DNA from 4 places in the Pseudomonas sp. DW-iso17 genome. Region 4 is predicted to be linked to each of the others. Evidence: predicted binding sites of a transcription regulator. Region 4 holds the regulator's gene; each other region holds the start of a gene.
The links. The regulator sigma-54, encoded in region 4, starts transcription at its own class of promoters, with help from an activator protein. The targets are predictions, from matches to a motif close to ANTGGCATNNANNTTGCTNT.
Positions count from the first base shown of each region.

Region 1: a site for sigma-54 is predicted at 4,055-4,074, ahead of glnA (type I glutamate--ammonia ligase). Genes of this name have one in related genera too.
Region 2: a site for sigma-54 is predicted at 1,892-1,911, ahead of glnK (P-II family nitrogen regulator). Genes of this name have one in related genera too.
Region 3: a site for sigma-54 is predicted at 1,679-1,698, ahead of AC4PS6_RS21975 (CmpA/NrtA family ABC transporter substrate-binding protein). Genes of this name have one in related genera too.

Region 1 covers NZ_JBZXEA010000021.1:336,032-343,660, reverse strand. The annotation lists gene ntrC (nitrogen regulation protein NR(I)) at 1-360, opposite strand, end outside; gene glnL (nitrogen regulation protein NR(II)) at 357-1,442, opposite strand; gene AC4PS6_RS15925 (chorismate mutase) at 1,806-2,342, opposite strand; gene glnA (type I glutamate--ammonia ligase) at 2,548-3,954, opposite strand; gene thiI (tRNA uracil 4-sulfurtransferase ThiI) at 4,289-5,743, shown strand; gene typA (translational GTPase TypA) at 5,883-7,629, shown strand, end outside.
Region 2 covers NZ_JBZXEA010000011.1:407,219-414,847, forward strand. The annotation lists gene AC4PS6_RS09815 (ammonium transporter) at 1-1,309, opposite strand, end outside; gene glnK (P-II family nitrogen regulator) at 1,344-1,682, opposite strand; gene AC4PS6_RS09825 (accessory factor UbiK family protein) at 2,106-2,369, shown strand; gene AC4PS6_RS09830 (YifB family Mg chelatase-like AAA ATPase) at 2,525-4,021, shown strand; gene AC4PS6_RS09835 (methyl-accepting chemotaxis protein) at 4,049-4,909, opposite strand; partial or broken gene AC4PS6_RS09840 (Cache 3/Cache 2 fusion domain-containing protein) at 4,952-6,025, opposite strand; gene AC4PS6_RS09845 (LysR substrate-binding domain-containing protein) at 6,202-7,122, opposite strand; gene AC4PS6_RS09850 (NorM family multidrug efflux MATE transporter) at 7,275-7,629, shown strand, end outside.
Region 3 covers NZ_JBZXEA010000041.1:226,210-233,838, forward strand. The annotation lists gene AC4PS6_RS21955 (transglycosylase SLT domain-containing protein) at 1-72, opposite strand, end outside; gene AC4PS6_RS21960 (winged helix-turn-helix domain-containing protein) at 59-448, opposite strand; gene AC4PS6_RS21965 (FliM/FliN family flagellar motor switch protein) at 613-828, opposite strand; gene AC4PS6_RS21970 (secretin N-terminal domain-containing protein) at 844-1,575, opposite strand; gene AC4PS6_RS21975 (CmpA/NrtA family ABC transporter substrate-binding protein) at 1,822-3,021, shown strand; gene AC4PS6_RS21980 (ANTAR domain-containing response regulator) at 3,035-3,610, shown strand; gene AC4PS6_RS21985 (nitrate/nitrite transporter) at 3,883-5,094, shown strand; gene AC4PS6_RS21990 (bifunctional protein-serine/threonine kinase/phosphatase) at 5,094-6,761, shown strand; gene nirB (nitrite reductase large subunit NirB) at 6,995-7,629, shown strand, end outside.
Region 4 covers NZ_JBZXEA010000047.1:189,174-196,802, forward strand. The annotation lists gene AC4PS6_RS27245 (KdsC family phosphatase) at 1-273, shown strand, start outside; gene lptC (LPS export ABC transporter periplasmic protein LptC) at 282-854, shown strand; gene lptA (lipopolysaccharide transport periplasmic protein LptA) at 841-1,374, shown strand; gene lptB (LPS export ABC transporter ATP-binding protein) at 1,374-2,099, shown strand; gene AC4PS6_RS27265 (RNA polymerase factor sigma-54) at 2,284-3,777, shown strand; gene hpf (ribosome hibernation-promoting factor, HPF/YfiA family) at 3,853-4,158, shown strand; gene ptsN (PTS IIA-like nitrogen regulatory protein PtsN) at 4,169-4,633, shown strand; gene rapZ (RNase adapter RapZ) at 4,636-5,493, shown strand; gene AC4PS6_RS27285 (HPr family phosphocarrier protein) at 5,510-5,782, shown strand; gene AC4PS6_RS27290 (ZIP family metal transporter) at 5,897-6,790, opposite strand; gene AC4PS6_RS27295 (superoxide dismutase) at 6,823-7,434, opposite strand; gene AC4PS6_RS27300 (DUF2753 family protein) at 7,436-7,629, opposite strand, start outside.

The sequences.
Region 1 (7,629 bases), on a different contig from region 4:
GTTGGCGCGTTTGACCAGCGCTACCGCCTCATCCACGTCAAATGGCTTGGGCAGGTATTCAAAGGCACCGCCCTGATAGGACGCGACAGCGCTGTCCAGGTCCGAGTGGGCGGTCATGATGATCACCGGCAAGCGCGGGTGCTGCTCGCGAATGCGCGCCAGCAAGTCCAGGCCACTGGCCCCAGGCATGCGGATATCGGAAATGATCACGTCCGGTTGCTGACGTGCCAGGCGGCTCATCACCCCATCGGCGCTGTCGAAGCTCTGGGTGGTCATGCCTTCTTGTTGCAAGGCTTTTTCGAGGACCCAGCGGATAGAACGGTCGTCGTCGACGATCCAGACAGTTTCACTACGGCTCATGTCGTGGGGGCTCCTTGTTCCAATGGCAGGAAGATCGAGAACGTGGTGTGGCCAGGGTGGCTCTCACATTCGATCAGGCCCTGGTGCTGGCTGATGATGTTCTGGGTGATGGCCAGGCCCAGCCCGGTACCGTCCGGGCGGCCGCTGACCATGGGAAAGAAGATGGTTTCCTGCAGCTCCGCAGGAATGCCGGGGCCGTTGTCGATGATCTCGACCTTGGTCACCAGGCGGTGGCGCACATGGCCGATGGTGAACTGGCGCAGGGCGCGGGTGCGCAGGCTGATGCGGCCCAGGCGCAGCTCATTCTGGCTGCTGATGGCCTGCATGGCGTTGCGTACGATGTTGAGCACGGCCTGGATCATCTGTTCGCGGTCGATCAACACGTCGGGAATGCTAGGGTCGTAGTCGCGCACCAAGGTGATGCAACCTTGGCTTTCGGCCTCGACCAGTTGGCAGACCCGCTCCAGCACCTCATGCACATTGGTCATCGCCAGGGACGGCAGCTTGTTGGAGCCGAGCATGCGATCCACCAGGTTACGCAGGCGGTCGGCTTCTTCGATGATGACGTTGGTGTAGTCCTTGAGGTGCTCGTCCGGCAGCTCGCGGGACAACAACTGTGCCGCGCCGCGAATGCCGCCCAGCGGGTTCTTGATTTCATGGGCGAGGCCGCGCACCAGCATCTTGCTGGTTTCTTGCTTGGACAGCTGTGCTTCCTCCTTGGTGATACGCAGCAGGCGGTCGCGGGGGTGGACTTCGAGCAGCAGCAGGGTCGCGCCATTGCTAAGGATTGGGGTCACGGCGTAGTCGACGGTCAACGTTTGTCCGGTGAGCGCGGTGAGCATCGCTTCGCGCTTGGTGAACGGGTGTGCCTGCTCCACGGCCTGGCGCAACGAGCTCAAGGCTTCGGCCGACTCGGTGAACAATTCGCTGATGAACTGCCCATGGCTGCGCTGGCCGCTGATCGCCAGGAGCATCTCCGCCGCCGGGTTCATGTACTCAAGGCGCAGGTCGGCATTGAGCAGGATGGTCGCGGTGGTCAGGTTGTCGAGTAACAAACGGTGCAGTGCATCGCTGATGGTCATCGGGACCTCTTTTGGAGCAAGGCGCGGGCTTGAGGCACACGCTGATACAAGGAAAATGCAAAAACCAAACCAAGGCTCCGAAAAGAAGCGCTAATGCCCTGAAATAAGGGGTTCAGGCGCGAAACTGTGGCGTTCTGCCAGCCTCAACGGGAAGTTTCGAACCAAAATGGGCTGGGCAATTGAGAAGGGTGCAGGCTATCGCACCAATATAGTGCGGTTTTGTGAAGGTTGTTCAGCCACTGAAGATTGAAGGCAAATCGCAGTCAGTGTGGGAGCTGGCTTGCCTGCGATAGCTGTGGTGCATTCAACACGGTTATCGCAGGCAAGCCAGCTCCCACATTTTTAATTGGATTTGCAGTCCTTTTAACCTTTATAGATGCAAAGCTCGGCGGTGGCGCGGATCATCGCCAGCTGGCGCAGCGGATCATTCAGCGGTTCGTGCACGGCCTCGGCCAGCCATTGGGGGCATTTGGGGTCTGTGCGCAGGGGCGTGAAGTCAGCCAGCTGCTGCAGCAGCCTTTTTTGCAGCGCGTCCAATTGCGGGCGAATCTGCTGGACCAGGTCCGGGCGCGGGTCGTCGGGCGCTTTGCCCTGGAACTGCCAGTCGGACAGGTGGGTATATTGCACCAGTTTGTTGGCTTCGATCTGGGCGGCGAAGAACTGCTCGGCAGCGGCCGGGTCCAGCTTGTAGCTCGGCGCCTGGGCAGTGACGCTGGCGATCACCTCTTGTTCGCGCTTCTTGTCCTCCACGGGCTTGTGGCTGTCCCACTTGCTCAGTGCTACCTGGTCGGCAATCTCAAGGCGTTCGGCGATGCTGTTGAGCAGGGGTTCGAGCGTAGGCGGCGCAGCGCTCGCACTGGCACTGATGAACAGCAGGGCAAATACAAGTCGATATCTCAAAGGTGATCTCCTGTGGGAGCGGGCTTGCCCGCGATGGCGGTGTGTCAGTGATACAGCAGGTGGCCGGCAGTGCGCTATCGCAGGCAAGCCAGCTCCCACACTTTGATTGGGTTTGCAGAGTTGGCGTAGCGTAACGCCCAGGCAAAAAAAAAGACCTCCCGAAAGAGGTCTTTTTCATCACGCTGCCTCAAGCAGCGCTACCGGATCAGCAGCTGTAGTACAGCTCGTATTCCAGTGGGTGTACGAAGGTGCGTACTTTGATTTCTTCTTCGCTTTTCAGGGCGATGTAAGCGTCGATGAAGTCGTCGCTGAAAACGCCGCCTTTGGTCAGGAACGCACGGCCCTTGTCCAGCTCTTCCAGGGCTTCTTTCAGGCTGCCGCACACTTGTGGGATCTCTTTGGCCTCTTCAGGCGGCAGGTCGTACAAGTTTTTGTCGGCGGCGTCGCCAGGGTGGATCTTGTTCTGGATACCGTCCAGGCCGGCCATCATCAGGGCGGCGAAGGCCAGGTAAGGGTTGGCAGCCGGGTCTGGGAAGCGCGCTTCGATACGACGGCCTTTAGGGCTGTTGACGTAAGGAATACGGATCGAGGCGGAGCGGTTGCGTGCCGAGTAGGCCAGCATCACCGGCGCTTCAAAACCTGGGACCAGACGCTTGTAGGAGTTGGTCGACGGGTTGGTGAAGCCGTTCAGGGCCTTGCCGTGCTTGATGATGCCGCCGATGAAGTACAGGGCGGTATCGGACAGGCCGGCATAGCCTTCGCCAGCGAAGGTGTTCTTGCCGTCTTTGGAAATCGATACGTGAACGTGCATGCCTGAGCCGTTATCGCCGTACAGCGGCTTAGGCATGAAGGTAGCGGTGCGGCCATAGGCATCGGCAACGTTGTGCACGCAGTATTTCAGAGTTTGAACTTCGTCAGCCTTCTTCACCAGCGTGTTGAATTTCACGCCGATTTCGTTCTGGCCGGCAGTCGCCACTTCGTGGTGGTGAACTTCAACGGTCTGGCCCATTTCTTCCAGTGCGTTGCACATGGAGGTACGGATTTCATGGTCGAAGTCGAACGGTGGTACTGGGAAGTAGCCGCCTTTCACGCCTGGACGGTGGCCTTTGTTGCCGCCTTCCACGTCCTGGTCGGACATCCACGAACCTTGCTCGGAGAAAATCTTGAACATGGAGCCGGAGATGTCGGATTTGAACTTCACCGAGTCGAAGATGAAGAACTCTGGCTCAGGGCCGAAGAATGCGGTGTCGCCGATACCGGTGGACTTCAGGTATTCCTCGGCACGGTGGGCGATGGCGCGTGGGTCGCGGTCATAGCCTTGCATGGTCGAAGGCTCGATGATGTCGCACACCAGGATCAGGGTTGGCTCTTCGGTGAACGGGTCGAGTACGGCGGTGCTGTCGTCTGGCAGCAGGATCATGTCGGAGGCTTCGATGCCTTTCCAGCCGGCGATGGAGGAACCGTCGAACATCTTGCCGACTTCGAAGAAGTCATCTTCCAGCGCATCGCGAGCCGGCATGGTCACGTGGTGCTGAGTGCCTTTTGTGTCCGTGAAGCGCAGATCAATCCATTTAACGTCATGATCTTTGATGAGTTGAACCGACTTCGACATGGTGTCCTCCGGGTGGCTTCGGGCTTGGGTAGTGGAGTTAGCCCTTAGAATTTGGGTGATGCCGGCGCGGATACTCCGCCAAGGCAACCTGCCTCACAAGAGAGCAAATTGCATGCCAGTGCGCCAACATGGCCGTTTTGCCTCAAAATAGCCCCTATAACGGTGCAATCGGCAAAAATGGCATAAATCGCGCACTGCAATGTAGCGTTTATTTGTGTAAATGACCCGTTTTGGTGCATTGCGTAGGCAATGCATATTAACTGGTTAAACCTTGAGCGATTTCCGCTATAATCCGCGCCCCCCTTTTTCAGCAGGCCCGGCGCGCGCTGTTTCCATGAAATTAATCGTTAAAGTCTTCCCCGAGATCACCATCAAAAGCCGACCGGTACGGACGCGTTTCATCCGTCAGTTGGCCAAGAACATCCGTGCCGTGCTCCGTGACCTGGACCCGGCTGTGGTGGTGAACGGCGTGTGGGACAACCTCGAGCTGGAAACCCGCATTACCGACGCCAAAGCCTTGAAGGACATGACCGAGCGCCTGAGCTGCATGCCGGGCATCGCGCATTTCCTGCAGGTGGATGAGTACCCGCTGGGCGACTTCGACGACATCACCGAAAAGTGCAAGCAGCACTACGGCAATGCGCTTGAAGGCAAGATTTTTTCGGTGCGTTGCAAGCGTGCCGGCAAGCACCCGTTCAGCTCCATGGATGTCGAGAAATACGTCGGCAGCAAGCTGCGTCGCGAGTGCGGTGCCGCTGGAATTTCCCTCAAAGCGCCGCAAATTGAAGTGCGCATGGAAATTCGCGACCAACGGTTGTTCGTGATCCACAGCCAGCACAACAGCATCGGCGGCTACCCGCTGGGTGCCTTGGAACAGACCCTGGTATTGATGTCCGGCGGTTTCGATTCCACGGTGGCGGCCTACCAGATCATGCGTCGCGGCCTGATGAGCCATTTCTGCTTCTTCAACCTGGGCGGGCGTGCACACGAATTGGGCGTGATGGAAGTCGCGCACTTTATCTGGAAGAAGTACGGCAGCTCCCAGCGCGTGCTATTTGTAAGCGTGCCGTTCGAGGAAGTGCTGGGCGAAATTCTCGGCAAAGTCGATAACAGTCATATGGGCGTAGTATTGAAGCGTATGATGTTGCGCGCTGCGTCCCGAATCGCCGATCAATTGCAGATCGACGCCCTGGTGACCGGCGAAGCGATTTCCCAGGTTTCCAGCCAGACGCTGCCGAACCTGTCGATCATTGATTGCGTGACCGAGAAGCTGGTGCTGCGCCCGCTGATCGCCAGCCACAAGCAGGACATCATCGACCTGGCCGAGCAAATCGGCACCGCCGACTTTGCCAAGCATATGCCTGAATACTGCGGGGTCATTTCGGTGAACCCCAAGACCCACGCCAAGCGTCACCGCGTGGAGCATGAAGAAAAAGAATTCGACATGGCGATTCTGGAGCGTGCGCTCGAGAACGCCAAGCTGGTGCCAATCGATCGAGTGATCGACGAATTGGGCCAGGATGTGCAGATCGAAGAAGTCAGCGAAGCCCTGGCCGGCCAGATCATCATCGACATCCGTCACCCGGATGCCGCCGACGACGAGCCGCTGGAGATTCCTGGCATCGACGTACAAACGCTGCCGTTCTATGCATTGAACGCGCGTTTCAAGGAACTGGATGACAGCCGTCAGTACCTGCTGTATTGCGACAAAGGCGTGATGAGTCGCCTGCATGCCCACCATTTGCTCAGTGAGGGGCATGCCAATGTGCGCGTTTATCGACCGAGCTAAGAGCCCGGGGCTGTTTGCCTGTGGCCTGCGTCACCGGCCCCCCGACTCTGCCGTCAAGCTGTAACGGCAAGGCCTGACTCTACTGTTAATCGCTGCCACGACCTGTCAGCACACCGAATCCTCTGATCGAGATACACAAGTGATCGAAAATCTACGTAACATCGCCATCATTGCTCACGTTGACCATGGTAAAACCACCCTGGTAGACAAACTCCTGCGTCAATCCGGCACCCTGGAGCGCAACGAGCTCAACGACGAGCGCGTGATGGACTCCAACGACCAGGAAAAAGAGCGCGGTATTACCATCCTGGCTAAAAACACCGCTATCAACTGGAACGGCTACCACATCAACATCGTGGATACCCCGGGCCACGCCGACTTCGGCGGCGAAGTAGAACGCGTAATGTCGATGGTTGACTCCGTTCTGCTGCTGGTTGACGCTCAAGACGGCCCTATGCCGCAAACCCGTTTCGTGACCAAGAAGGCTTTCGAAGCCGGCCTGCGTCCGATCGTGTGCATCAACAAGGTTGACCGTCCAGGCGCGCGTCCGGACTGGGTTCTGGACCAGATCTTCGACCTGTTCGACAACCTGGGTGCTACCGAAGAACAGCTGGACTTCCAAGTCATCTACGCCTCGGCCCTGAACGGTATTGCTGGTCTTGACCACACCGACATGGCTGAAGACATGACCCCGCTGTACCAGTCGATCGTCGACAACGTACCAGCACCGAAAGTCGACCGTGAAGGCCCGTTCCAGATGCAAATCTCGGCACTGGACTACAACAGCTTCCTGGGTGTTATCGGCGTTGGCCGTATCGCTCGTGGTAGCGTCAAGCCGAACACCCCGGTTGTTGCTATCGGCGCTGACGGCAAGAAGCGTAACGGTCGTATCCTGAAGCTGATGGGTCACCACGGCCTGCACCGCATCGACGTTGAAGAAGCTTTCGCTGGCGACATCGTATGCGTGAGCGGTATGGACTCGCTGTTCATCTCCGACACCCTGTGCCAGCCGGACAACGTTGAGGCGATGAAGCCTCTGACCGTTGACGAGCCAACCGTTTCCATGACCTTCCAGGTAAACGACTCGCCTTTCTGCGGTAAAGAAGGCAAGTTCGTGACCTCCCGTAACATCAAGGAGCGTCTGGACAAAGAGCTGCTGTACAACGTTGCTCTGCGCGTTGAAGAAGGCGACTCGGCTGACAAGTTCAAGGTCTCCGGCCGTGGTGAGCTGCACCTCTCGGTACTGATCGAAACCATGCGTCGCGAAGGCTTCGAAATGGGTGTTGGTCGTCCGGAAGTGATCATCCGTCAGGTTGACGGCGTGAAGCAGGAACCGTTCGAAAACGTCACCATTGACACCCCTGAAGAATCCCAGGGCAAGGTCATGGAAGAGATGGGCCTGCGTAAGGGCGACCTGACCAACATGGTGCCGGATGGCAAAGGCCGTGTGCGTCTGGAATACAACATCCCTGCTCGTGGTCTGATCGGTTTCCGTAACCAGTTCCTGACCCTGACCAACGGTGCTGGCATCCTGACCTCGATCTTCGATCGCTACGACACCATGAAGTCCGGCGACATGTCCGGCCGTCAGAACGGTGTTCTGGTATCGGTAGAAACCGGCAAGGCGCTGACCTACTCCCTGGAAACCCTCCAGGCGCGTGGCAAGCTGTTCGTTGAACACGGTCAAGAGATCTACAACGGCCAGATCGTTGGTCTGAACAGCCGTGACAACGACATGGGTGTCAACCCAACCAAAGGCAAGAAGCTCGACAACATGCGTGCTTCGGGCAAAGACGAAACCATCGCTCTGGTTCCACCTGTTCGCTTCACCCTGGAACAGGCCCTGGAATTCATCCAGGACGACGAGCTGTGCGAAGTCACGCCTA
Region 2 (7,629 bases), on a different contig from region 4:
GCGCCAGGTCGAGGCCAACCGCCTCTTCTTCCTCGGTGACACGCAGGCCCATGACCATGTCGAGCACCTTGAGGATGACGTAGGTCACGATCGCCGTGTAGATCACGGTGAAGCCCACGCCTTTGCACTGGATCCAGACTTGGGCTGCGATGTCGGTCACGGTGCCGAAGCCGCCCAGCGCCGGGGCAGCGAACACACCGGTAAGGATCGCACCGACGATGCCGCCGATACCGTGCACGCCGAAAGCGTCCAGGGAGTCGTCATAACCCAGCTTGCGCTTGAGGCTGGTAGCACAGAAGAAGCACACCACACCGGCGACCAGGCCAATCACCAGGGCGCCCATCGGGCCCACGGTGCCCGCCGCAGGCGTCACGGCGACGAGGCCGGCGACCACGCCCGAGGCGATACCCAGTGCGCTGGGCTTGCCGTGGGTGATCCACTCGGCAAACATCCAGCCCAGGGCCGCAGCTGCTGTAGCGATTTGAGTTACCAGCATCGCCATGCCCGCGGTGCCGTTGGCCGCCGCGGCGGAACCGGCGTTGAAGCCAAACCAGCCGATCCACAGCATGGCCGCGCCCACCAGGGTATAGCCCAGGTTATGCGGTGCCATCGGGGTGGTCGGGAAGCCTTTGCGCTTGCCGAGCACGATGCACGCCACCAGGCCAGCCACACCCGCGTTGATGTGCACAACGGTGCCGCCAGCGAAGTCCAGCACGCCCCAGTCCCACATCAGGCCGCCGTTGCCGCTCCAGACCATGTGCGCAATCGGCGCGTAGACCAGGGTGAACCAGATAGCCATGAAGATCAGCATTGCGGAGAACTTCATACGCTCAGCGAAAGCACCGACGATCAGCGCCGGGGTAATGATGGCAAAGGTCATCTGGAAGGTGATGAACACGGCTTCCGGAAACAGCGCCGCCGGCCCGGTGATGCTGGCCGGGGTGACACCCGCCAGGAACGCCTTGCCCATGCCGCCGAAGAAGGAATTGAAGTTGACCACGCCTTGTTCCATACCGGTGGTATCGAACGCGATGCTGTAGCCGTAGACGACCCAGAGGATGCTGATCAGGCCAGTGATGGCGAAACACTGCATCATCACCGACAGAATGTTTTTGGAGCGGACCATGCCGCCGTAGAACAGCGCCAGGCCAGGGATGGTCATGAACAGCACCAGCGCGGTGGCGGTAAGCATCCAGGCGGTGTCGCCGGAATTGAGGACTGGAGCAGCCACTTCATCTGCCGCCATGGCCAGGCTTGGCATTACGATGGACAGCAGGGCTCCGAGCCCTGCGAATTTACGCAGAGTCATATTGTTTTCTCCTGGGGCGTTGGGGTTTGGCGGCTTAGATTGCGTCGGTATCGGTTTCGCCGGTACGGATGCGAATAGCCTGTTCCAGATTGACCACGAAGATCTTGCCGTCACCGATCTTGCCGGTGTTGGCCGCCTTGGTTATCGCCTCGATAACCCGGTCAAGATCCTTGTCGTCAATGGCGACATCGATCTTCACCTTCGGCAGGAAATCGACCACGTATTCCGCGCCGCGATACAGCTCGGTATGACCCTTCTGCCGACCGAAGCCCTTGACCTCAGTAACGGTAATGCCCTGCACGCCGATCTCGGACAGTGACTCGCGTACATCGTCCAACTTGAACGGCTTGATGATGGCAGTGACTAGCTTCATGAAAACTCTCTCCCGAATTTGGTGGACTTGCCCCAGGAAAACAAACCCGTCTCAAGTCTAAGCGCAGTGCCTGGCTTTGTAACGCATCGTCGCCTCGGCATTTGCCGTCGCGACGCCAGCGAACCACTGGTGACGAGCCCTGTACCCCGGATCCGTCGGCGCACTGCATTCGTCACAGCGACTGCATCAGTGCATGGGTCATGATCGTCTAAGCAGAAACCTTGCCAGCTCCGTAAAAACCACCGAAATCAATCCTTTACCCGCTTGTGCCCACCTACGGGGCGCCTGCGCGGCCGCAATGCGCATCAAAACAGTGCGAGGCCGCCCGCCCCAATGCGCGAAAACCGTGCGCAAAGGGGCCTGGAAATGACTATAGACGCTGCGTGATACACTGCCGGCCAACTGTTTTCCGGAATATGTCCAATGCTCGCGCCCAAAGACTTCCTAGACGCCCTGAGCGGCCACGCCTCTCGCCTGTTCAGCGGCGACACCCCACTGCCCCGCAATGAAATCGAAAGCCAGTTCAAGGCTTTGCTACAGAGTGGTTTCAGCAAGCTCGACCTGGTCAGCCGAGAAGAGTTTGACAGCCAGATGGTGGTGCTGGCCCGCACACGTGCGCGGCTGGAGAGCCTGGAGGCGAAGGTGGCTGAACTTGAAGCCCGGTTGACGCCACCTTCTGCTGAGTGAACGCAATTGTTGTGGGAGCTGGCTTGCCTGCTCCCACACTTGTTTTGCGTTGCCGCCCGGATACGTTCTGTAAAACCTCCCCCGCCCCGCTCCATCCCACCTCGTCTACCCTTGAAAAAACCGCAGGAAGCGGCCCTCCCATTCAAGGAACGAGCATGTCCCTCGCCATTGTCCACAGCCGCGCACAGGTCGGTGTGGAAGCCCCAGCCGTCACTGTCGAAGTGCATATGGCCAATGGCCTGCCGTCTCTCACCTTGGTGGGTTTGCCCGAAACCGCAGTGAAGGAAAGCAAGGACCGCGTGCGCAGTGCCATCCTCAACTCGGCGCTGCAATATCCGGCCCGGCGCATCACGCTCAACCTCGCGCCCGCCGACCTGCCCAAGGACGGCGGGCGTTTTGATCTGGCGATTGCCCTCGGCATCCTGGCGGCCAGTGTGCAAGTGCCGGCCTTGATGCTCGATGACGTGGAGTGCCTTGGGGAATTGGCGCTGTCCGGCGAGGTGCGCGCGGTGAAGGGGGTATTGCCGGCCGCGCTGGCGGCGCGCAAGGCCGGGCGCACCGTGATAGTGCCGCGCGCCAACGCCGAAGAGGCGTGCCTGGCATCGGGGTTGAAGGTGATTGCGGTGGACCACCTGCTGCAAGTGGTGGCGCACCTGAATGGGCACGTGCCGATTGAGCCCTACAGGTCCGACGGCTTGCTGTACGTGAACAAGCCTTACCCAGACCTGCGTGAAGTGCAGGGCCAACTCGCGGCCAAGCGAGCATTGCTGATCGCGGCGGCGGGCGCGCATAACCTGCTTTTCAGCGGGCCACCGGGCACCGGCAAGACGTTATTGGCCAGCCGGCTACCGGGCTTGCTGCCGCCGTTGAGCGAGCAGGAAGCACTGGAAGTGGCCGCGATCCAATCCGTGGTCAGCCTGGCACCGCTGAGCCATTGGCCAAACCGCCCGTTTCGCCAGCCGCACCACTCGGCATCCGGGCCGGCGCTGGTGGGGGGCGGCTCGAAGCCACAACCGGGGGAAATCACCCTGGCCCATCACGGGGTGTTATTCCTGGATGAGCTGCCAGAGTTCGATCGCAAGGTACTGGAGGTCCTGCGCGAACCATTGGAGTCGGGGCATATCGTGATCTCCCGAGCCCGAGACCGGGTGAGCTTCCCGGCTCGCTTTCAACTGGTCGCGGCGATGAATCCCTGCCCCTGCGGCTACATGGGCGAACCCAGCGGGCGTTGCCGGTGTACGCCGGAGCAGATCCAGCGTTATCGCAACAAGCTATCCGGCCCTTTGCTGGACCGGATTGATTTGCACCTGACCGTCGCGCGGGAGGCCACTGCGCTGAGCCCCACTCAACCGGCGGGCGATACAACGGCCGATGCCTCGGTGCGGGTAGCCGAAGCACGCGAGCGTCAACAGCAACGCCAGGGGTGTGCCAATGCTTTTCTGGACCTGCCGGGGCTGCGCCAGCACTGCAAGCTGCCAAAGGTCGACGAGGGTTGGCTAGAGACCGCCTGCGAGCGACTGACACTGTCACTGCGGGCGGCCCATCGGCTGCTGAAGGTGGCGCGCACCTTGGCGGACCTGGACCAGATGGACGCCATCACCCGTGATCATCTGAAGGAGGCCCTGCAATACCGCCCAGCATCTCTCAGCTGAGCCTCCCACAATTTGTTTGGCGGTGCTTCAGCGAAACCGATCCACCTCATGTCGCAAACCTGCCGCCAAGGTCTCCAGCTCCTTGGCGGTAACCGCCAGGTTGGACACCACTTCACGCTGCTCGCTGTTGGCCAGCGCAATGCTCTGCAGGTTGCTGCTGAGCAAGGTCGCGGTACTGCTCTGTTCCTGGGTGGCGGTGGTGATCGCCGCGAACTGCTGACCGGCCGAGCGGCTTTGCTCGTCGATACGCGCCAGGGCCGAGGCCACGTCGGCGTTGCGCGACAAGCCTTCCTGCATCAGCGCATTGCCGTGTTCCATGGTGCTGATGGCGTTGCCAGTTTCCTGCTGGATGCTCTGGATCATGCCGGAGATTTCATCGGTGGCCTGGCGGGTACGCGAAGCCAAATTGCGCACTTCGTCGGCGACCACGGCAAAACCACGGCCTTGCTCACCGGCGCGGGCGGCTTCGATGGCGGCGTTGAGCGCCAGCAGGTTGGTCTGTTCGGCGATGGCGGTAATCACGCCGACGATCCCGCCGATTTCCTGGGAACGCTGGCCCAGGGTGTTGATCACTGCAGCGGTGCTGTTCAGCGCAGTGGCGATATGTTCCAGGGACGATGACGCTTCTTGCATCGAGGTGCGGCCGATACGAGTTTGCTGGGCATTCTCTTGGGCCAGGCGCTCGGTGTTGCCCATGTTGTCGGCAATGTTCAGCGAGGTGGCACTGAACTCTTCCACCGCGCCGGCCATGCTGGTGATCTCACCGGACTGCTGCTCCATACCTTCATAGGCTCCACCGGACAAGCCCGACAACGCCTGTGCGCGGCTGTTGACCTGTTCGGCCGCGGTACGGATATGCGACACCATGGTCGACAGCGCTTCACCCATCTGGTTGAAACTGCGCGCCAACTGGCCGATTTCGTCATGGCTGGAAACGTTGAGGCGCGCACTCAAATCGCCCGCGCCCAGCGCCTGGGCCTGGCGCACCAGCTCGCTCAATGGCGCCAGCTTGCTGCGCAACAGCCACACCGTGGCGCCCACTGCCAGCAACATCGCCAACACACTGCCGATCACCAGGCGGATGCCGACTTCCCAGGTCACTGCGCGAATCTCAGCCTTGGGCATGCTCGCTACCACCGCCCAAGGGCCGCCTTCGAACGGCACCGATACGCTATAGAAATCTTCGTTCTTGTCGCTCCAGAAACGGCCTGCGCCCGGCTTTTTCGCCAGGTCGAGCATCACGGCAATCGCCTGATCCGGCGCTTGCACGCCAGCCGGCGGCACCAGCCAGTGCTTTTGCTCATCGAGCAGCGCGAGGGAGCCGGTCTGGCCAATGCGGAAGCGCTTGAGGTTTTCAAACTGGGCGTTCTGAGCATCGGTGTAATCGAAACCGATGAACAGCACGGCGATGACCTGGCCACTGCTGTCACGCACGGGGCTGTATTGGGTCATGTAGGAGCGGTCGAACAACACGGCACGGCCGATGTAGGTCTGGCCGCCCACAACGCGCTGGTAGGCCGCGCCCTGACGGTCGAGCACGGTGCCAATGGCGCGATTGCCATCCTGCTTGGTCAGGGAGGTGCTGACGCGGATAAAGTCGTCGCCGCTGCGCACGAATACCGTGGCCACGCCGCCGGACATCTGCTTGAACTCATCCACCTCTTCGAAGTTGTTATTCAATACCTCGTTGCCCAGGTAGAGGCTTGGCGTCTGCACGCCGGCCACGGCCACGGGCTGGTCCGCACGTACACTCAAGCCGGCACCGAAGCGCTTTTCAAACAGCCCGCTCAAACGCTGGGTGCTTTCGCGCAAGGTGCTGTGGAAGGTGTTGAGTTGGTCGGCGAGCAGACGCGCCTCGCTGGCCAGGTGTTCCTCGCGGGTGGCGAGGTTGGCGGAGTCGAGGGTACGCAAGGCAAAGACCGTACTGCCGCTGATGACGACAGCGAGAATCACGGCGAGTGCAAGGCCTAACTGGGAGGCAATCCGGGCGCGAGGTTGAGACATGACAGCTCCTGGCCGAGGCCAGGATCATCCTGATCTCATAGCGCTGCTCGGCAAATTATCTAGTGGGAAACGTTGATGCACGATGGTTCCAACCTCCTTCTTCGGCGGCATTTGGCAATACTTGAGCGAATCACAGGGGTATCCCGCAAACGATTGCACACCCGGTCCGGCCCTACTCAATCGAGGCGTTCAACCTGGGGCAATTCCATCGCCTTGACTTCGCCCTGAAGAAATTCCGCCAGCCGTCGCAAACGCTCCCCGCCCGGGCGAGTTTTCGGCCACACCAGGTAGTAGCTTTCCCCACTGGCGACCGCCGTGGGCCACGGCAGGCTCAAGCGTCCCTGCGCCACGTCTTCGGCCACCATCAGCAAGTCACCCATGGAGACGCCATAGCCACGGGCGGCAGCGATCATGCCCAGCTCGAGCGTGTCGAACACCTGCCCACCCTTGAGTGAAACGTGAGATGACAACCCCATGCGCTGCAGCCAGTAACGCCAGTCGCGGCGGTCCGGGGTCGGGTGCAGCAGTTCGGCGGTTGCCAGCCGCGTCACGTCCCAGGGACCGTCGTCCAACAGATTCGGCGCTCCCACCGGGATCAGCATTTCCGCAAACAGATAACTGGCCTCCCAGTCCGCCGGAAAGTGCCCGTTGCTGAGCAACACTGCACAGTCGAACGGCTCTTGGTTAAAGTCCACTTCATCGATGCTCATCCACGCACTGGTGAGCTGTACCTCATTGCCTGGCTGCAATGCGCGGAAGCGACTCAACCGCGCCAGCAGCCAGCGCATGGTCAAGGTGGACGGCGCCTTCATACGCAGGATGTCATCTTCGGCATTCAAGGTATGGCAAGCACGCTCCAGGGCAGCGAAGCCTTCCCGTACGCCAGGCAGCAACAACCGCGCCGCTTCCGTGAGCTGCAATGTGCGACCGCTGCGCTGGAACAATCGGCAGGCGAAATAATCTTCGAGCGTACGGATATGCCGGCTGATCGCACTTTGGGTAATCGACAACTCCTCAGCCGCGCGGGTAAAGGAGTGGTGCCGGGAGGCGGCTTCAAATGCCCGCAAGGCATAAAGAGGAGGAAGACGACGGGACATTCTGAAAGCTCCGACTGCGCAATCTGGAAACCCTACCAGAATCGCTCAAGCATGAGTTTTAATCATGCCAACGATCGCTTTTATCCTTTTGTGCAATGCGCTGAATGCGCCGAGAATCAACCCTTCCCCACCTTCCTGACTATTCGAGTGTGATGATCATGCAACATCCGGCACGTACCGAACTCTGGGCCATTCTGCGGCTGTCGGGGCCGTTGATTGCCTCACAGTTGGCGCACATGCTGATGGTGCTGACCGACACCCTGATGATGGCGCGCCTGAGCCCCGAGGCCTTGGCAGGCGGCGGCCTGGGCGCGGCGAGCTATTCGTTCGTGGCGATCTTCTGCATCGGCGTGATCGCAGCCGTGGGCACCCTGGTCGCCATTCGCCATGGCGCGGGCGATATCGACGGCGCCACCCGCCTGACCCAGGCCGGGCTGTGGCTGGCGTGGTTGATGGCGCTGGCGGCGGCGTTGCTGTTATGGAACTTGAAGCCGGTACTGCTGATGT
Region 3 (7,629 bases), on a different contig from region 4:
GGCCCAGGCCTGGCTGCTGCCCATCCATACCCCGAGCACCAGGCCTTTGCCCCATGCCTTAACTCTGGACATTGCTGGCCTGACCACAGACGGCGCACACGTGCGCCACTGCCCTGGGTTGATCACCTGTGCGCACCGGGCAGGTAAAGCGATAGCCCTTGCCATAAATCGTCTTGATAAAGCCTTTGTCGGCCCTCAAGTGCTTGCGCAGGGAATAGATACACCGCGTGAGTGACTCATCGGCCACTTCCCCCCGAGGCCAGGCCAGTTCCAGCAAGCGGTCCTTGGTCATCAGCGCGCCGCCGGAAGCCAGCAGCAACCGCAGCACATGCCCCTCCTTGGGAGCCAACTGAATATCCGCCTCCACACCCGTCAACCGGCCATCGCCATGCAAGGTCCAACGAGCGAAGACCAGGGACGTCGTCGTTTCATCCATTACGACGGCCATACGCACCTCTGTAGTCGACTACTGACATTCAAATCCATACTGTGTGAACCAATTCATCTGCCATTGGCATGACTATAAAAACCGCGCCCCGTACCTGCGTTAGGAAAAAACCCATTCATTTGCCTTTTTTGGGCCGAAGCCGGTCAGATAATTCGCTCGCACCCTTATCGCGGCAGCCACTCCTGAAAGGTTTCCTGCAATTCAACCCCTAGCCGATCCTCCAACTGCACCAACTCTCCCACTGCCATCAGTTGCCCATTGACCCGCACCTCCACACAGCGGGTGACGCCTGGGTCCAAGGGCAGCACCTTCCCCGGTGCGAATGCGGCCAAACGCTTGCGGCTGATCAGTTGCTCCTGCAGCAATATTTCCAGGTGCATGGACAAACGCCTTTTTCAGGGGGAAGACTCAGGGTCCGCTCGCAGGAACGCACGTCGCACGTACTCATATTGCGCGGCGGTCAACTGAGGTGCGCCGACCAGTTGCACGTCTCCACCGACAGCCTGCGCCGGCCCCGGCGAGGCTTCATCCAGCGGCTGGGCGACATCCAACTCGGCCACCCGTTTTTCGATAACCTTCACTTGGGCAGGTGAACCCTTGATCAACAGACTGTTGGTATCCGGATAAGCCATTAACACAAGGCGGCCATCGGCCAGTTGGTCCTTCTGCGCCTGGGATAACCGAGCTTTGATCATTGAAGCCATGCCCGGTACAAGGATCCTGTTGGCACCTGCGCCCTGCAGGTGATCGTCCACGAGGACGTTGATCACTTTCACCACGCCGAATAACGACGCATGCTCTGGCACCTTGCGTGGGGGGCGGTCCATCAGTTGAGCGAGGCGCAATACCTGGTCGACATAACGGGAAGGCCCGGTTACATAGAACGTACGCGCGCCGTTTTCACGCAGGGGGTAGCGCGGCTCATCCAGCCCCGCACGCCGCATGATGCCGCGCAGCCTATTGACGGAAATATGCCGCAGCACCACCGCCGAGCTTCTCTCGTCTTCGGCGCCGTAGAGCGGCAACTCCTCGCCACGGGCCGTGGCACTGCCCAGTACCAGCACGGCGCACAGCAGCGCGCTGTACAGCCAGCGGCAATTGAGGGTTGCGAGGTAATCAGCGTGCACCGTGGGTATGCCTGGCGGTCTGGCCTGAAGAAGCGGCCATACTGCGAGGCGCACGAGGTTCAATCATGATCGAAAGCTGACGGCCTGTTGCAACCGCCCCACCCATGGCATGTGCCTTGCTTTGCACTCTGTATCAGGCTCGCACCAAAGGCGGCACGGGCCTACGGACAAAGGCGTCGTTCCCCTGCAATGGCCTATACGCCAACCAGGGAAACGGCGCTTTTTTTTAGAAAAAGGCAGGTATTGATGAACGATCCGCTGGCTTGGGTAAACGGCAGCGATGCCCCGGAAAAGAGCAGCCTGGACCTGGGGTTCATGGCCCTGACCGATTGCGCCTCGCTGGTGGTCGCCGCCACCCAGGGCTTCGCCCAACCCTACGGCCTCACACTCAACCTCAAGCGCCAGGCGTCCTGGGCCAACCTGCGCGACAAGCTGGTCAGCGGTGAATTGGACGCCGCCCACAGTCTCTACGGGCTGATCTATGCCGTACACCTGGGCATCGGCGGCGTCGCCCCCAGCCCCATGGCGGTGCTGATGGGGCTGAACCAGAATGGTCAGGGCATCAACCTGTCCCATGGCCTGCAACAGCAAGGGATGATCACTCCTGAGGCGTTGAAGCGCCATGTGCACCAAAGCCGGACAAAACTCACCTTCGCCCAGACGTTTCCCACCGGCACCCACGCCATGTGGTTGTATTACTGGCTGGCGAGCCAAGGCATTCATCCCTTGCAGGATGTGAACAGCGTAGTAGTGCCGCCGCCACAAATGGTGGCGCACCTGCAAGCCGGCCGCATCGACGGCCTTTGCGTGGGTGAACCTTGGTGCGCCAGCGCAGTGCAACAGAACCAGGGCTTTACCCTGGCGACCAGCCAGGCGATCTGGCCGGACCACCCGGAAAAAGTCCTGGGCTGCACCCAAGCCTTCGTTGACGCCTACCCCAATACCGCACGCGTGCTGGTCATGGCGATCCTGGAGGCCAGCCGGTTTATCGAGCAGAGCCGTGAAAACCGCCGCTCTACCGCCCAGTTGCTCAGTGCCCCTGAATACCTCGATGCGCCTGTGGCTTGCATCGAACCACGCTTGCTGGGGGACTATGACGATGGCCTGGGCAACCAGTGGCAAGATCCCCATGCACTGCGCTTTTTCGCCGACGGCGAGGTGAACCTGCCCTACCTCAGCGATGGCATGTGGTTCATGACCCAGTTTCGGCGCTGGGGCTTGCTGCGTGAAGACCCGGACTACCTGGGCGTCGCCCGGCAGGTGCAGCAACTGGCGCTGTACCGCCAGGCGGCCGAGACGCTGGGCATTACCCCGGGCAACTCGGACATGCGCCGCAGCCAGTTGCTCGACGGCAAGACCTGGGACGGCAGCGATCCCGCCGGCTATGCCCGCAGCTTCCACCTTCACGCCTTGGCCGATGACGCCAATCGCCAAGCGCTGCGCTGACAGGAGCCGGACGATGCTGCGAATCCTGTTGATCAACGACACCCCGCGCAAGGTAGGGCGCCTCAAGGCCGCATTGACCGAGGCCGGCTTCGAGGTGATCGATGAGTCCGGCTTGACCATCGACCTGCCCGCACGCGTCGAAACAGTGCGTCCTGATGTGATCCTGATCGATACCGAGTCACCCGGGCGCGATGTGATGGAGCAAGTGGTGCTGGTCAGCCGCGATCAGCCCCGGCCCATCGTGATGTTCACCGACGAGCACGACCCGAATGTGATGCGCCAGGCCATCAAGTCCGGCGTCAGTGCCTATATCGTCGAAGGCATCCAGGCCCAGCGCCTGCAACCGATCCTCGATGTGGCCATGGCGCGCTTCGAGAGTGACCAGGCCCTGCGCGCCCAGCTGCATGCCCGCGACCAGCAACTGGCCGAACGCAAGCGCATCGAGTTGGCCAAGGGCCTGCTGATGAAAATGAAAAGCTGTAACGAGGAAGAGGCCTACACCCTGATGCGCCGCCAGGCCATGAGCCGTCAACAGAAACTGATCCAGGTGGCGGAGCAGATTATTGCCATGAGCGAGTTGCTCGGCTGATCTGGCTCAGCTTGATGGTTCCCACGCTCCTGCGTGGGAACGCCGCCAGGGACGCTCCGCGTCCCGCCATGCGCCGCTGATGACGCAAAGCGCCAGAGGTCCAAGCGACAGGTGTGAATAATTCGGGTTGGCGCAGGATTTGCTAAGCATTCACCACAGGTAGCCAACGGCGGTTGCCCCCTCACGACAAAGACGTCGCCCACCCGGTTTGCGCTTGCGAACCCGGTGGCGGCGTTTTTTCGTTTCTAGACCCCCAACCGTTGAGGTGCGTGATGAAATCAAGCTTCTGGAAATCCGGGCACACCCCGACCCTGTTTGCCGCGTTCCTGTATTTCGACCTGAGCTTCATGGTCTGGTACCTGCTGGGCCCCCTGGCGGTGCAGATTGCCGCTGACTTGCACCTGACCACCCAACAGCGCGGCCTGGTGGTGGCCACCCCGATCCTGGCGGGCGCGGTGCTGCGCTTTTTGATGGGAATGCTGGCCGACAAGCTGTCGCCCAAGACCGCCGGGCTGATTGGCCAAGTGATTGTGATCGTGGCGCTGTTCTGCGCCTGGAAACTGGGGATCCACAGCTACGAACAAGCGCTGCTGCTGGGCATGTTCCTGGGCATGGCCGGTGCGTCCTTCGCCGTCGCCCTGCCCTTGGCATCACAGTGGTATCCGGCGGAGCACCAGGGCAAGGCCATGGGCATCGCCGGCGCCGGTAACTCCGGCACCGTGTTTGCGGCGTTGCTGGCGCCCGTGCTGGCGGCCGCCTTTGGTTGGAGCAATGTATTCGGCTTTGCGCTGATCCCACTGGTGCTGACCCTGATCGTATTCGCCTGGCTTGCGCGCAATGCGCCTGAACGGCCGAAAGCCAAAGCCATGGCCGACTACTTCAAGGCCTTGGGCGACCGCGACAGTTGGTGGTTCATGTTCTTCTACAGCGTGACCTTCGGCGGGTTTATCGGCCTGGCCAGCGCCCTGCCCGGCTACTTCAACGACCAGTACGGCCTGAGCCCGGTGACCGCCGGCTATTACACCGCCGCCTGTGTGTTCGGTGGCAGCCTGATGCGCCCATTGGGTGGCGCCCTGGCAGACCGGTTCGGCGGGATCAAGACCCTGCTCGGCATGTACAGCGTGGCGGTGATCTGCATTGCGGCAGTGGGGTTCAACTTGCCCAGTTCCTACGCCGCGCTGGCGCTTTTCGTCTGCACCATGCTCGGTCTGGGCGCTGGCAATGGGGCGGTATTCCAACTGGTGCCGCAGCGTTTTCGCAGTGAGATCGGCGTCATGACCGGCCTGATCGGCATGGCCGGCGGCATCGGTGGCTTCGCCCTTGCGGCGGGCATGGGCGCCATCAAGCAGAGTACTGGCAGCTATCAACTGGCCCTGTGGTTGTTCGCCAGCCTCGGTGTGCTGGCCTGGTTCGGCCTGCATGGGGTGAAACGGCGCTGGAGAACCACCTGGGGTTCGGCCGCCGTGACCGCCGCCCGCGTCTGATGAGCCTACAACTGAGCGTCGCCCAGGCCAGTGCCATCGGCCCGCGCAGCGAGAACCAGGATGCGCTGCGGGTGGTCACGCCCATGGCGGAACTGGCCGCGAGCAAAGGCTACCTGTGCGCGCTGGCCGACGGCGTCAGCCAGTGCGCCGACGGCGGCCTGGCCGCACGCTCGACCTTGCAGGCGCTGGCCGTGGACTACTACGCCACGCCGCAGACTTGGGGCGTGGCCCAGTCGCTCGAACGTCTGTTGGTCGCGCAGAATCGCTGGTTGCAAGCCAACGGCGGCGGCCAACCGTTGCTCACCACCCTCAGCGCCCTGGTGTTTCGCGGCCAACGCTTCACCCTGGCCCATGTCGGTGATTGCCGGGCGTATCGTTGGCTTGACGGCGAGTTGCAACGCATCAGCGAAGACCATGTGTGGGAACAGCCGGGCATGCAGCATGTACTCAAGCGCGCCCTCGGCCTGGATCAGCACCTGGTGCTGGACTTCCTCGATGGTCCATTGCGCGAGGGCGAGTGTTTCCTGCTGCTCAGCGACGGGGTGTGGGCCACGCTGGGCGATCACAGCATCGGCGCGATCCTGCGCGAGCAAAGCGACCTCGACCTGGCCGTCAACACGCTGGTCAGCGCCGCCCACCTGGCGGGTAGCCAAGACAATGCCAGCGCCTTGCTGGTGCGCATCGATCAACTCGGCGCGGCCACCCTCGGCGACGCCCTGGTGCAGTTGCAGCAATGGCCACTGCCGCCACCGCTGAAAGTCGGGCAAACCTTTGAAGGCTGGCAGGTGCAAAGCGTGCTGGCGCAGAGTCGGCAGTCGTTGCTGTACCGCGTGCACGACGCCCAGGGGCACCCCTGGCTGCTCAAGACCTTGCCGTTGCGTTGCGACGATACCGATGCGGCCCAGGCCTTGTTATCGGAGGAATGGTTTCTGCGCCGGGTCGCCGGCCGTGCCTTTCCCGAAGTGCATGCCGCCAGTGGCCGTCAGCATTTGTACTACGTGATGCGCGAATACGCCGGGCAAACCCTGGCCCAACTGTTCCAACAACAGGGCCCTCTTCCGTTGGCACAATGGCAGTCGATTGCAGAACGCTTGCTGCGCGCCGTGGGCCTGCTGCATCGCCGGCAGATCCTGCACCGCGACATCAAGCCGGAAAACCTGCTGCTGGGAGAAGATGGCGAACTGCGAGTGCTGGACTTCGGCCTGGCCTATTGCCCCGGGCTCTCCGAGGACCGTGCCCACCTGCTGCCTGGTACCCCAAGTTTTATCGCACCCGAGGCGTTCGCTGGCGAGCAGCCTACGGTACAACAGGACTTATATAGCGTCGGCGTGACCTTGTATTACCTGCTGACCGGGCATTACCCCTACGGTGAAATCGAGGCCTTCCAACGGCCCAGGTTTTCCCAACCCGTCAGCGCCAGCCGTTATCGCCCCGACTTGCCGGAGTGGTTGCCGCACAGTCTGGAACGAGCGCTGTTCGCTGTCCCGGGCCAACGCTATGAAACCGCCGAAGAATGGCTGTTGGTGCTGGAGCAGGCCGACCGCCGCGAATTGAGCCTACGCCCACGGCCTTTGCTCGAACGCGAACCCTTGAAAGTCTGGCAGACCCTGGCGATGGCCTCGCTTTTGCTCAATCTGGTGCTGTTGTACTGGTTGATGCACCACTAACGGGCAGAATCCGCCGACTCTCTGTGTAAACGCCCAGTAAAGCTGGGGCTATAGGGACTTGGCACAGCTGCTGCATTAGCTTTGCCAACACCCCACATATAGCCGCTCCTTCAACGACGAAGGGCCGAGCTTCCCGAGAGAACGGGACCAGGACAAAGGCGTCCTCGCTAGCTGACTAGCGGGGATGCCTTTTTTGTTTGCGCACGATTTGTCGAGCCATTGCGGAGAACGACATGAAAAAACTCAAACTGGTGATGATCGGCAACGGTATGGCCGGGGTTCGCACCCTGGAAGAACTGCTCAAGCTGAGCAACGAGCTGTACGACATCACCGTGTTCGGCGCCGAGCCTCACACCAACTACAACCGCATCCTGCTGTCGCCGGTACTGGCCGGTGAGCAAACCTTCGAAGAGATCGTGCTCAACGACCTGGATTGGTACCTGAACAATAACGTCAAACTGCTGCTCAACCGCAAAGTGGTGCAGATCGACCGGGTCAAGCGCAAAGTCATCGCCGAAGACGGCACCGAGGCCGAATATGACCGCCTGCTGATCGCCACCGGGTCCACGCCGTTTATCCTGCCGATTCCCGGCAACACGTTGCAGGGTGTGATTGGCTACCGTGACATTGCCGATACACAGGCGATGATCGACACCGCCAAGACCCACAAGCATGCGGTGGTGATCGGCGGCGGCCTGCTCGGCCTGGAAGCGGCCAACGGCTTGATGCTGCGCGGCATGCACGTGACGGTGGTGCACATCGGTGAATGGCTGCTGGAGCGGCAACTGGACAAGACCAGCGGCCAGCTACTGCAAACCGAACTGGAAAGTCGCGGCCTGGTGTTTCGCCTGTGCGAGCAGACCCAGGC
Region 4 (7,629 bases):
CGCGAGGATAAACTGGTGGTGCTGGACGAGCTTCTTGGCCAACTCAACCTAAGCTATGAACAGGTCGCCTATCTGGGCGACGACCTGCCAGACCTGCCGGTGATTCGCCGGGTGGGCCTGGGCATGGCCGTCGCGAATGCCGCGGCGTTTGTCCGCGAACACGCCCATGGCATCACCACCGCCCGTGGCGGCGAAGGTGCCGCCCGCGAGTTCTGCGAGTTGATCCTGCGTGCCCAGGGCAGCCTTGAAGCGGCCCACGCCGCCTACCTATAGAGCGTTATATGCTGAGCAAAAAGATTCGCAACTTCCTGTTATTCGGGGTCATCGCCGCGCTGCTCCTGGCGGTGGGCTACTGGAATATCAGCCCGGAGCGCTTCCTCGACAAGCCTGTTGCGCAGGTTGACGAAGGTCTTATCGACTATTACGCCACCAATGCCTACAGCATTCAGTACCTGCCTGACGGCAAGGTGCAGTATGAGATGACATCGGACAAGGTCGAGCACTTGAAGGCTTCCGAAGTCAGCCTGCTGACCAATCCGGACCTGAACCTGTATCGCGGCACCGAATTTCCCTGGCACGTCACCAGCAAGCGTGGCGAGGTCAACCCGGATGGCACCGAAGTTGAACTGATCGACTCGGTTCGCGTCGCACGTACAGACGCGCAGAACCGCGACACCATCATTACCAGCAGTCGCATGACCGTATTCCCACAGAAGCAATATGCGCAGACCGAGCAAGACGTTAGAATCGACGGCGCTGGCGGTGTATCGACTGGCAAGGGAATGAAAGCGTATTTGAAAGAAAGCAGGATACACCTGCTATCGAACGTAAGAGGACAGTATGAGGCTCGTTAAAACCCTCCCTATTTTGCTCGGTCTGGGCGCAGCACTGGGAAGCGTGAGCGCCTGGGCTCTGCCGAACGATAGCCAGCAACCGATCCATATTTCGGCTGACGATGCACAGCTCGATGACAAGAAAGGTGTTGCCACCTATACAGGCGGCGTGATCATCACCCAGGGCTCGATGAAGATCACCGGCAACACGGTGACTCTGACGCGCACCCAGACAGGCGACATTGACGTGGTGACGTCGGTGGGCAACCTGGCTTATTTCGAGCAGAAGCAGTCCGCTACCGACACCGGCCCGATGAAAGGCTACGGCAAGACTATCCAGTATCACGCCCAGCAGAATCGTATCGTGTTGATCGACCAGGCCAAGGTACTGAGCCCAGACGGCAACTCGACCGAAGGTGAAAAGATCACCTATGACACCGTCAAGCAGATCGCCAACGCCGGTCGCGCCAACGGCTCCAAGGTCACTGCACCGCGCCCGCGCATCGACATGGTTATCCAGCCGAAGAAGAAGGCCGAGTAATGGCAACCCTGAAAGCCCAGCATCTGGCCAAGGCCTATAAAAGCCGCCAGGTGGTACGCGACGTCAGCCTGTCGATCGACAGCGGCCAGATCGTCGGTTTGCTCGGCCCCAACGGTGCCGGCAAAACCACTTGCTTCTATATGATCGTCGGGCTGGTCCAGGCAGACCAGGGTCGTGTATTGATCGACGACCTGGATGTCAGCCATCAACCCATGCACGGTCGTGCACGGGCAGGTATTGGCTATCTTCCCCAGGAAGCGTCGATCTTCCGCAAACTGTCGGTAGCCGATAACATCATGGCGATTCTCGAGACCCGCAAGGAACTCGATCGCGATGGCCGCCGCCAGGAGCTGGAAAGCCTGCTGCAGGAATTCCACATCAACCATATTCGCGACAACCTCGGCATGAGCCTGTCCGGTGGTGAGCGCCGCCGCGTGGAAATCGCCCGCGCCCTGGCGACCGCGCCGAAATTCATCCTGCTGGATGAACCCTTTGCCGGTGTCGACCCGATTTCGGTGGGTGACATCAAGCAGATCATCCATCACCTCAAGGCCAAGGGCATTGGCGTGCTGATCACCGACCACAACGTGCGCGAAACCCTCGATATCTGCGAAACAGCGTATATCGTCAACGATGGTCAGCTGATTGCCGAAGGCGATGCCGAGACTATCCTGGCTAACGAGCTGGTGAAGGAAGTGTACCTGGGTCACGAGTTCCGCCTGTAAACACAGGGGTATCGCGCTTTTCCCTGGAGCGCGCGGGAGTCAATGGAAACCTCGGTTTTTTTATTGTTACCGCGCTCTAGGCAAAGGCCCCGAGATCAGGCATATAATTTGCTTATGTTTGGCGCTCACGCGCCCTGTCGTGGATGGCGCATTGCGCCGGCGAATAAGGTGTTAAGCCCCTGCCATGAAACCATCGCTAGTCCTGAGAATGGGCCAGCAGCTGACGATGACACCGCAGCTGCAACAGGCCATCCGCCTGCTCCAATTGTCGACCCTGGACCTGCAACAGGAAATCCAGGAGGCCCTGGAGTCCAATCCGATGCTCGAACGCCAGGAAGAAGGCGACGACTTCGATAATGCAGACCCGCTGGCCGACAACATCGAGCAAAAACCCAATCCCGACGTGCAGGAACCCTCCTATCAGGAAACCGCCCCGACGGTGGACAACCTGGAGGAAGGCGACTGGAACGAACGCATTCCCAACGAGCTTCCCGTGGACACCGCGTGGGAAGACGTCTACCAGACCAGCGCCAGCAGCCTGCCGAGCAACGATGATGACGAGTGGGACTTCACCACCCGTACGTCGGTGGGCGAGAGCCTGCAGAGCCACCTGTTGTGGCAACTGAACCTGGCGCCGATGTCCGATACCGATCGCCTGATCGCGGTCACCCTGATCGACTGCATCAACAACCAGGGCTACCTGGACGAAACCCTCGAGGAGATCCTTGAGGCCTTCGACCCGGAACTGGATATCGAACTGGACGAAATCGAAGCCGTCCTGCACCGCATCCAGCAATTCGAGCCCGCCGGCATTGGTGCCCGCACACTCAGCGAGTGCCTGTTGCTGCAACTGCGCCAATTGCCGGCCAAGACCCCATGGCTCACCGAAGCGCAACGCCTGGTCAGTGACTACATCGACCTGCTGGGCAGTCGCGACTACAGCCAACTGATGCGCCGTATGAAGCTCAAGGAAGATGACTTGCGCCAGGTCATCGAGCTGGTGCAAAGCCTCAACCCGCGCCCAGGCTCGCAGATCGAATCCAGCGAAGCCGAATACGTAGTGCCCGACGTCATCGTGCGCAAGGACAACGAACGTTGGCTGGTGGAGCTGAACCAGGAGTCGGTACCGCGCCTGCGGGTCAACCCGCAATACGCAGGTTTTGTGCGCCGCGCTGATACCAGCGCCGATAACACCTTCATGCGCAACCAGTTGCAGGAAGCGCGGTGGTTCATCAAGAGCCTGCAAAGCCGCAACGAAACCCTGATGAAAGTCGCAACCCAGATCGTCGAACACCAGCGCGGTTTCCTGGAGTACGGCGACGAGGCCATGAAGCCTCTCGTGCTGCACGACATCGCCGAAGCCGTCGGCATGCATGAATCGACGATTTCCCGGGTTACCACGCAGAAATTCATGCATACCCCACGGGGTATTTATGAGTTGAAATACTTTTTCTCCAGCCACGTCAGCACCTCTGAAGGCGGTGAATGCTCGTCCACGGCGATCCGCGCGATCATCAAAAAACTGGTTGCCGCTGAAAATCAGAAAAAGCCGTTGAGTGACAGCAAGATCGCTGGTTTACTGGAGGCACAAGGCATTCAGGTCGCCCGTCGAACCGTCGCCAAGTACCGCGAGTCCCTAGGGATCGCGCCATCCAGCGAGCGTAAGCGTTTGATGTGACGGGCGGGCCACAGCGTTCCAGTGGTGGGTATTCCTGCCCACCGCTTTATGCACTGGCAACGAAGGAGAAGCTGTATGCAAGTCAACATCAGTGGACACCAGCTGGAAGTCACCAAGCCCCTGCGTGAATACACCGAGAGCAAACTGAACAAGCTTGCGGGGCATTTTGACAAGATTACCAACGTGCAGGTCATCATGGAGGTCGATAAGCTCAAGCAGAAAATCGAGGCCACCCTGCACGTACCGAATGCCAAGCTCGTTGCCAATGCAGAACATGAAGACATGTACGCGGCAATTGACTCGCTCTACGACAAGCTCGACCGCCAACTCATAAAGCATAAGGAAAAGAATCTGCACCTGATGCAAGGTACAGGTCGTTAACTCTCCCCCCATGATCCGACTTGAAACCATCCTGACCCCCGGCCGTTCCCTCGTGAACGTGCCGGGCGGCAGCAAGAAAAAAGCCCTCGAACAAATTGCCAACCTGATCGCACGCGAAGTGCCGGATCTGGAGATGCAAGATGTCTTCGAAGCGTTGATTGCCCGTGAAAAACTCGGTTCCACCGGTTTTGGCAACGGCATCGCCATTCCGCACTGCCGCCTCAAAGGCTGTGAAACACCTGTGAGCGCCTTGCTGCACTTGGATCACCCCATTGATTTCGACGCCATCGACGGCGCCCCGGTCGACCTGCTCTTCGTGCTGCTGGTCCCGGAAGCCGCCACCGATGCGCACCTGGAACTGCTCCGGCAGATCGCCAGCATGCTGGACCGCAAGGATGTACGCGACAAACTGCGCAGCGCCTCCAGCAATGAAGCGTTGTACCAAGTTGTCCTGGATGAACAAAACGGGCAGTAATCATGCGTTTGATCATCGTCAGCGGTCGCTCCGGCTCGGGTAAGAGCACCGCCCTCAATGTGCTTGAGGACAACGGCTTCTATTGCATCGACAACCTGCCCGCCGGCCTGCTGCCAGAGCTGGCGGAACGCGCACTGATCCATACCGAATTGGCGCAGCCGCTGGTGGCGGTCTCGATTGATGCGCGCAACCTGCCTAGCCACCTCTCGCGGTTCCCGGAACTGTTGGAAGAAGTGCGTGCCAAGCACATTCATTGCGATGTGCTGTACCTGGATGCCGACGAAGAGACCTTGCTCAAGCGGTTCTCCGAAACCCGTCGACGCCACCCCCTCAGCAGCGCCAACCGCTCCCTGGCCGAAGCCATCGAGGACGAGACCAAGCTGCTCGGGCCGATCATTGACCTGGCCGACCTGAAGATCAACACCACCAATCTGAACCTGTATCAGTTGCGCGACGCGATCAAGCTGCGCCTGCTGAACCAGCCTGAGCCGGGGACGGCGTTTCTGGTCGAGTCATTTGGCTTCAAGCGCGGCATGCCGGTAGATGCCGACCTGGTGTTCGATGTGCGCTGCCTGCCCAACCCTTACTGGAAGCCGGAGTTGCGCGATCAGTCCGGGCTGGATCAGCCTGTGATCGACTACCTGGCCGCACAACCGGATGTGGAAGAGATGTTCCAGGACATCTCCAGCTACCTGCTCAAATGGTTGCCGCGCTTTGCCGCCAGCAATCGAGCCTATGTCACCATTGCCATTGGCTGCACCGGCGGCCACCACCGCTCGGTCTATTTGACTGAACGGCTGGGCCAGGTGCTGCAACAAACCCTCAAGAACGTCCAGGTTCGCCACCGCGACCTGAGTTGAAAGGAACACCTGCGCGATGCCTGCTCTGGAAATTGAAATCATCAACAAGCTGGGCTTGCACGCCCGGGCGTCGGCTAAATTCGTCGGCGTGGCCGGGCAGTTCCCCTGCCAGATCCGTGCTGGGCGTACGCCAGAGTCCATGGTCGATGGCAAAAGCATCATGGCGATGATGATGTTGGCGGCCGGCAAAGGCACCAAAATCCATCTGCGCACCGAAGGCGAGCAAGAAGACGAAGCAATGGCCGCACTGGTCGCGTTGATCAACAACTACTTCGACGAAGGCGAATAACCCTACTGTAGGAGCTTGCTCGCGAAAAACGTCAACGATAACGCGGGCATCCTGGTTAACGCAGTGCTCTCCGTTTTTTTTTGCGAGCAGGCTCCCTCCTACAGGGAACCACCCTCAGCCTAACGCCGTATCCATCACCATCATCAGGCAAAACCCGAGGCACAGCCCAAGGCTGGCGAGATTTTCATGGCCATTGCGGCGCGACTCGGGGATGACTTCATGAGTCACGACCAGCAACATTGCCCCGGCGGCCAACGCCAAACCCAGCGGCAACAACACTTCGGCAAGGCTCACCAGCCATGCACAGAGCACCGCAAATACCGGCTCAACCAAGCCTGATGCAGCGCCAATCAAAAAGGCTTTGATTCGCGACATTCCCGCCCCAGCCAATACCAGCGCAATCACCAGCCCTTCAGGCACATCCTGCAGGGCAATGCCCATGGCGAGGCTGTCGGCATCCGCCATGCCTCCGCCCGCAGAAACCCCCACAGCCATGCCTTCCGGAATGTTGTGCGCAATGATGGCAAACACGAACAACCAAATACGCGGCGGGATAACCGGTTTATCCGGTGTACCCACCAGCATTTCCGGGCTGGCGCCAGAAACCTTGCGGTCTACGAGGTACAGGCCGAACGCCCCGAGCATGATGCCGAAGCTGATCAAGCCACTGGCGCCCCAAGGTGAAAGTCCCAGGCTTTCGGCGGCGGCGATGCCCGGTACCACCAGAGAAAACGCAGTCGCCGCCAGCATCACACCGGCACCAAAGCCCAGCAGGGAGTCGCTAAGCGCCATCGGCATGCGCCGAATCACCAACACCGGCACCGCGCCCAGCGCCGTGCCAAGCGCGCAGATCGCCCCACCCTGCAAAGCACGCAGTATGCGCGGTTCCAGGTTCAACCAGGCCAGCCCATGGGCCACCAATAACGCAGTACCTGCCAATAGCAGCAGCGTGCCAAACGCATAACGAAACATTCGCACGCTACCGATCGCCAGTGTTTGAGTGCCCATAGTCGGCCTTAGATCTTGTTATGTAGTGAATGTCAGGCCAAAGCGGCCTGATAGCGCGCGGCAACCTCCGGCCAGTTGATGACGCTATAGAATGCATTGATGTACTCCGGTCGTCGGTTTTGATATTGCAGGTAGTAAGCGTGCTCCCAGACGTCCAGGCCCAGCACCGGCGTATTGCCGCTCATCAGCGGGCTGTCCTGGTTGCCGCTGCTTTCCACCACCAGCGTTTTTTGTGGCGTAACGCTCAGCCAGGCCCAACCGCTGCCGAATCGCGTCAAGGCCGCCTTGGTGAACGCCTCCTTGAAGCTGTCGAAACCACCCAATTGCTCGTCGATAGCCTTGCCCAGCGCGCCCTCGGGTTTGCCGCCCCCTGTCGGTGACATGACTGCCCAGAACAACGAGTGGTTCGCATGCCCGCCTCCTTGGTTGACCACAGCAGCGCGTAATTTCTCCGGCAATGTTTGGACGCTGGACACCAGCTTCTCCACCGGCCAGCCGGCGAACTCAGTCCCCTCGACCGCAGCATTGAGGTTATTGATGTAGGTCTGGTGGTGCTTGGTGTAGTGAATTTCCATGGTTTGCGCGTCGATATGCGGCTCGAGGGCGTCGTAGGCGTAAGGCAAGGCCGGCAAGGTATAGGTCATATCAATGTGCTCCATAGTGGGACGTGGACGTTGGCGTCGCAGCACTGCCCAGCAGCCGATGAGTGCGTGGGTACTCGCCGTGATCGCTGATGAAATTCAGCAGCTCGACGTAGGTCTTGCTGCTTTGGCGCAGCGCGGCCTCGCGCAGTGACGGGCTGAGTCGCGGGTTCTGCATGGTCTGTAAGAGGCGCTGAT